3 regions of the Photobacterium sp. S4TG1 genome follow, and region 2 is predicted to be linked to each of the others. Evidence: riboswitches for the same ligand, from Rfam matches in the RefSeq annotation. Region 2 holds a riboswitch; each other region holds the start of a gene.
The links. Region 2 has a riboswitch for lysine ahead of VXS03_RS01975 (Na+/H+ antiporter NhaC family protein). Riboswitches for the same ligand answer to the same signal wherever they lie in the genome.

Region 1 (2,279 bases), on a different contig from region 2:
TGTCCTGTTTGCATGTCGCTTACAACAGTACCAATCGTCCATGCAAATAACAGAATGATAATTGCTGGCATCATCGCTTGAACACCTTGAGGTGCAGCTGTTAACCATGTTTTTAATGGCAACTTTAAGCGCAGTGCTAACACAATGGACACTGCAAGACTACATAATGCGGCATATACTAATGATGAACCAACATCAGTATGCTCTATTGAGCCGATTAAGCTAAATGCTTGACCTTTAGCCGCTAATACTTCTGCACCGCTGATGATCATAAATACAACGCTAGAAACAGTCAGAGTAAGAATTGGTAAGACCATATCAATCATGGTGCCATTACCTTCACCTTCAGTAGTGATTTCTAATCCTTTAGGGTGACCTTTTGATTCATCCCAAAGTTGGCCGTCACGTGCGCGTTCTTCGTGCTTACGCATTGGACCAATATCAAGTTGGAACGTGATAACCACAAGCACCATTAATAAGGTAAACACAGCATACAAATTCATTGGAATCATCTGTACGAATAATGAAATCGGACTCGTTTCAGTAATATCGTTGGTCACCAAAATACCGCCAAGGATCGCAATGATATATGCGCCCCACGATGAAATAGGGGTAATAACACATACAGGTGCTGCGGTTGAATCTAACAGGTAAGCTAATTTTGCACGTGAAATTTGAAAACGGTCAGTTACGGGACGACAAATAGGTCCAACAGATAGGCTGTGGAAGAAGTCATCAATAAAGAAGGCAAATACCATCATACCCGTTAAGATATTGGCACTGCGACGATCTTTACAGCGACGAACACCCCATTCAGCAAATGCCTTGGTTGCGCCTGTTGCGGTCATTAAGCTAATCAAACCACCGAGTAATAACATAAATAATAACATGTTAACGTTACTGGTATTGATCGCACCATCAGCCCAAACTAAGCCAAGAATTTGATGTAAAAGATATTGTAGTGCTGCGAGTGGGTTGAAATTATTTAGAAGGATTGATCCTGCAATAATGCCCACGCCTAAAGACAACAATACGCGGCGGGTAGTAATTGCAAGAATAACTGCCAGTAGTGCGGGAACTACCGATAATAACGAATCAGAATATTGAACTAAATTCATGGATCTCTTAAACACCTATAATAAGGTGGAGATCTACCGAAAGGATAGAGAAACAGATTTCTTTAGAAATAATACTTCTTATCCCTTAGGGTAGCGCTCCATAGACAACATAACTATGGCAGTTCTGTACTTATTAAATACAGAACCAGCGATTATTGATGACTCAATAATTACTTCGGCGCTGACTCCTTTCTTCGGCTCTCATTGGGGATCTCCCTCCAACCGAATACTTTTAGGCAGCGCGCCTCTACTCAAAGGATTAGTCTTGACTATACCTAGATATTTCTCACAAGCAATAAAAAATAATGCTAAATTGTGTAATAGGTTTAAAATACAGCAGCTCAGCTAACTGATTATAGTTTCAATCAGTTAGCGCATGCTTATTTCGTTATTGTTGCATATTGTTTCGTTATTCAGGATTGTCGTTCATCGGTTGGGTCATATTGTGAATATTGCCTGCAAATCCTGCTTTGATAAGATCTTGACGAATTTTAGTTACCTCTTTTTCTGTCACAGGGATATTTCTTCCCCCTAATTTTTGACGTACAAATGTAATTAATTGAGCCAAATCAGCATCATTTAAAACTGTGTTAAAACTACTCATTGGCATAAAATCTATTTCTTGTTCTAAGAAGTTTGGCATTAAACCGCGAATAGTAACAGCAATGGTGTCATACGGATCTTTATGCATGATAATGCCATTATTAAGCAGTGCTGGTGCAATACCTTCGCGACCTTTACCATCTGGGCCATGACAAGCACCACAGGTTTGAATATACAGTCCATATAATTGCTGATCTTTAGTTTGTTGATCGGCAGAACCTTCAGCTAAATTAGGATTCTGAATATTTATTTGTGCTGGCGTTAAATCACCAAAGCCAGGTGGTGTAATTTGACCAACCGATTTATCTAATACGTTATATTTGTCGCCTGTAATAAGGTATTCCGCAATAGCACTGACATCTTCACGGGTTAAATAACGGGTACTGTTTTTTACCACTTCCGCCATCCCACCAAATGCGGTGCCTTTTTCGGAATGGCCTGTTTTAAGAAAATCAGTCAGTGAATTTACATCCCAGCGATCTTGATAAAGTTCGGTTGCGGTAATATCAGGTGCCATCCAGCCATCAATTAAATTACCTTGAAAGAGCTTATCGGCAA
Region 2 (2,279 bases):
TAAATATTTAGATTAGATTTCAAACTCTTCAAGAGCTTGTCCATCATCTAATGCTTTCTTTAGCGCGCTAGGTGTACGGCCTTGGCCTGTCCATGTTTTTTCATCGCCATTTTCATCGATGAATTTATATTTAGCAGGACGAGTAGCACGCTTAGCTTTTGGTGCTTTTGCTAAGCTTGCTAGCAATTCTTCTGGGTCAATACCGTCAGCTAATAGCATTTCACGATATTGAGCTAGTTTTTCATTACGCTCATTTTCTTTTGCTTGTTCTTCAGCTTCAGCTTCTGAACGTTCAGTAACAACTGTTGTTAGTTTATCCAACGCTTCTTCAAGTTGCTCTAGTGTATATTCACGCGAAAGTGCGCGTAGGCTTCGAAGGTTTAAAAGCGCTTTCATTGCATCAGACATTTTATATTTCCTGTTATTTTTAATTAACTGTAAATAATAATAGCAGCATTAAAACATTTTTTGCAATAGTAATACTTTTATACATTACGTGTAAAACATTTTAATCATTTCTTTATTTAAAAAATAGTTATATTCGGTATATGAGGCTATTTATAAAATGATTCTTCATTAATAGTATAAATACGAGCCAAATAGTTTTGGTTATTGTTACTGCTCTTTATATGTTAAATGATAATAAAATTTAAAATGTTATACCACTTCGTTATTGCTGAACGTTTATGGTTGTTACCAATTCATTTGTGATATCTATTGTTAATGATTTTGACTTATGGTGTTGCAAACTTGAATCGTTTACGTAGAATGTTTTATTACATCTTTAATGATAAGGGTAGAGGTGCATTGTTTATTAGTAACTAATATGAGGGTGATACCGACGACTATTAGTGAAAGGAGTCAATGCCGAAGTAAGATGCATATTATCAAATATTCTTACTGGGGTTACATTGAATAAGTGTAATACTGCCATAGTAGATAAAGATATAACTATGGAGCGCTACTGTAGAGGCTGGGAAGGCTAACCTTCTTTCTATATACTCAATTGAATATGCCATCATGGTTATATCTAACAGTAGATCTTCTAACCAGAATTGGTTGTCGTAGAGATTATAAACTTTGATAGATTATTCCCACTCATTAACATCCATTATTCCGCCACTAGTCGCACTTGGCTTGGCGATTTTAACACGTAGAGTTTTATTGTCTTTAGGTACAGGTGTTGTGCTTGGAGCATTATTTCTTAATGATTTTTCTTTCACTAATACAGCGTCCTATCTTGCTACATCAATCAAAGGGTTATTCATTGCAGATGATGGCATTAATACTTGGAACATGAGTATTGTGCTGTTTTTAATCTTGCTCGGGATGACCACTGCCTTATTAACACTGTCTGGTGGCACCCGTGCTTTTGCTGAATGGGCACAGACAAAAATAAAGACCAAGCGTGGGGCAAAACTTTTGGCCGCTTTTTTAGGGGTATTCATTTTTGTCGACGACTATTTTAATAGCCTTGCGGTTGGTTCTATTGCTCGACCAGTGACTGATCGTTTTCATGTGTCACGCTCAAAATTAGCTTATATCCTTGATTCAACGGCAGCACCAATGTGTGTATTAATGCCAGCATCGAGTTGGGGGGCTTATATTATTACGCTTATTGGTGGCATATTAGTGACCCATGGTGTTACTGAATATACGCCATTAAGTGCCTTTATGACGTTAGCACCAATGAATTTTTATGCTATTTTTGCCTTAGCAATGGTTTTTGTTGTGTCATGGTTTCAGTGGGACATTGGCCCGATGAGAAAACATGAGATTGCTGCAAATCACGGCTGTGGTACGGATGAGGGGGGGGATGTTGATGATCAGGCGAAAGATTTAACAGAAGAGCTTGATATAAAAGAGAGCTTACAAGGCCGTGTTGGTGATTTAGTGTGGCCAATTATTATTCTTATTATCGCCACGTTCTTCTTTATGGTGTTTACGGGCTATCAAGTTCTTATCTCTGAAGGTAAACCGTTTTCATTATTAGGCGCTTTTGAAAATACCAATGTTGGTCAAGCACTATGTCTGGGTGGTGGCTTTGGTTTAATTGCTGCTATTATTCCTGTATTTCGTCAGCGTATTGCCGCCAAAGAGATCAGTAATACACTTTGGGTTGGCGCAAAATCAATGTTTGGTGCGATTTTAATTTTATTATTTGCATGGAGTATTGGTGGCGTTATTGGCGATATGAAAACAGGTCAATATTTATCAACGCTTGTTCAAGGCAATATTAATCCTGCATTATTACCAATGATCTTGTTTTTGTTATCAGG
Region 3 (2,279 bases), on a different contig from region 2:
CATGTTCCACCTTGTTGCGGCGCTGTTGATGACCCAATAAATACCGGAATCTGGTGGCGAATGGCTGGAACCAGTGTTGATGGATGGAGGATCTTCGCACCAAAATTGGCCATTTCAGAGGCTTCACTAAAGCTGATTTCTTTGATCGGTTTGGCTGCAGCTGTAATACGAGGATCGGTAGTGTACATTCCCGGAACATCGGTCCAGATCTCTAGTGTGGTCGCATCAACGGCTTCTGCAATTAATGCGGCACTATAATCACTGCCGCCTCGCCCCAGTGTGGTGGTATTGCCAAGCTCATCACTGCCAATAAAGCCTTGTGAAACCACAATCTGAGTATCGATAAGTGGCACTAAATGTTGTTGAGCTAATTGACGAATAAGTTCGGGTTGCGGCAATGCTTTACCAAATTGGGTATCAGTACGCATGACATCACGAATATCAAATCGAATCGCAGCAGCATTCATTTCGACTAAAATTTGATTAAAAAGATGGGTTGATAATAGCTCGCCATGACTGACTAATTTGTCAGTAAGTTGTGATGACGATGCTATTGCTGCCTGCGCAGAGGCAGAAGCTATATCATCTAATAGTGTGTAAATAGCACCACTCACTGCGTGTGGATGCTGAAGTTGATCCAGTATCTGTTGGTGAGTTGTGGTTAATTGCTGTAAATGTTGTTGGCGTAAAGTGATATCACTAATACCCTTGGCTAGGGCTACCAGTAAATTGGTCACGCCTGAGCAAGCACTTATTAACACTATTTTGGTGTGTGGATTAGCAATAACTATATTGGCACTGCGACACATTGCGGCATAGTTAGCGACACTGGTGCCACCAAATTTGGCCACAATTACTGGGTTGGTTGTTGCGGTCGAAAGCATGCTCATTACGGTGTTCTCCCTTATATCGTAAATACTGCAAAGTAGACTTTTTGCTTCGGAAGAATTCCCGACGTCCATTGTCGAGGAGGTAATAGGCAGTAACGCTGGTGCGGCTACCCAGAAGCTCCCCATCATAGTCAACCTGACTTAGATGACAGCCTGAGAGATTCAACTCTCATAGCCGATATCATCTGCCCCAAACAGGTGATATCTCGGCGTTACTCTCCCTCACAAAATTGATTTAGGGTTGGGCCCTTCAATTTGGCTACCTAGGTAACGCACCTCTTCTGTCGTGAATAATCACTGTTGTTATTGAATAGGAAATCGCCCTTAGTTGTCAATTGTTAAATGATAATTTCTCGATAGTTAACAAAAAGTAGGTATAACTAACAGGATCTCAGGTCGTTACTTGCAGCTTTGGCATTGCTCTAATACTCTGTAATAACGATTAATCTTTCCATCACCCTATTGATAATAATCATGATTTAATGGAGTTGAATCTATGCCTATCACCAGTTTTATACCGCCTCAAAGAACACTTATGGGGCCGGGGCCCTCTGATATCTATCCACAAGTATTACAAGCATTAAGCCGACCGACAATTGGTCACCTTGATCCGCTATTTATTAAAATGATGGATGAGCTCAAGCAGCTACTACAATATGCATTTCAAACGAAAAATACGTTTACGATTGCGGTGTCAGCGCCAGGTAGTGCGGGTATGGAAGCCTGTTTTGTTAATTTAGTTGAGACAGGAGATAAGGTATTAGTTTGCCGTAATGGTGTATTTGGCGATCGCATGCGAGAGAACGTTGAACGCTGTGGTGGTATTGCCATTATGGTTGATAATGCATGGGGCGAGCCAGTATCTCCAGCTTTGGTTGAACAAGCATTACAGACCGATCCTGATATTAAAATTGTTGCTTTTGTACATGCAGAAACGTCAACTGGCGCATTATCTGATGCAAAAACCTTGGCTGAAATTGCACGAAAGTATGGCTGTTTAACCATTGTTGATGCCGTAACATCTTTAGGCGGCGTACCGTTGCTGGTGGATGAGTGGCAACTTGATGCGGTTTATTCCGGTAGTCAGAAGTGTTTATCTTGTGTTCCCGGATTATCGCCGCTGACGTTTTCCGAGCAAGCTATAAATAAAATTCAGCAGCGTGAAACAGCAGTGCAAAGTTGGTTTTTAGATCAAAGTTTAGTGCTGGGTTATTGGAGTGGTGAAGGTAAACGTAGTTATCATCATACTGCGCCTGTTAATAGTTTATATGCTCTACATGAAGCTTTAGTGTTATTACATAACGAAGGGTTAGAGCAAGCTTGGCAACGGCATCAACGGGCACATCTTGAGTTAAAGGTTGGACTTGAAGCATTAGGAATTGAATTTGT

Region 1: it holds a riboswitch for lysine, as region 2 does, so the genes downstream of both, VXS03_RS07880 (Na+/H+ antiporter NhaC family protein) here and VXS03_RS01975 (Na+/H+ antiporter NhaC family protein) in region 2, are expected to answer to the same signal.
Region 3: it holds a riboswitch for lysine, as region 2 does, so the genes downstream of both, lysC (lysine-sensitive aspartokinase 3) here and VXS03_RS01975 (Na+/H+ antiporter NhaC family protein) in region 2, are expected to answer to the same signal.

What each region holds. Positions count from the first base shown of each region.
Region 1 covers NZ_JAYXUH010000004.1:202,764-205,042, reverse strand. Annotated here, with positions in the region: gene VXS03_RS07880 (Na+/H+ antiporter NhaC family protein) at 1-1,118, opposite strand, end outside; lysine riboswitch at 1,202-1,376, opposite strand; gene ccoP (cytochrome-c oxidase, cbb3-type subunit III) at 1,528-2,279, opposite strand, start outside.
Region 2 covers NZ_JAYXUH010000001.1:409,631-411,909, reverse strand. Annotated here, with positions in the region: gene VXS03_RS01980 (H-NS family histone-like protein) at 13-408, opposite strand; lysine riboswitch at 790-972, shown strand; gene VXS03_RS01975 (Na+/H+ antiporter NhaC family protein) at 1,081-2,279, shown strand, end outside.
Region 3 covers NZ_JAYXUH010000009.1:7,151-9,429, forward strand. Annotated here, with positions in the region: gene lysC (lysine-sensitive aspartokinase 3) at 1-884, opposite strand, end outside; lysine riboswitch at 998-1,179, opposite strand; gene VXS03_RS11815 (pyridoxal-phosphate-dependent aminotransferase family protein) at 1,387-2,279, shown strand, end outside.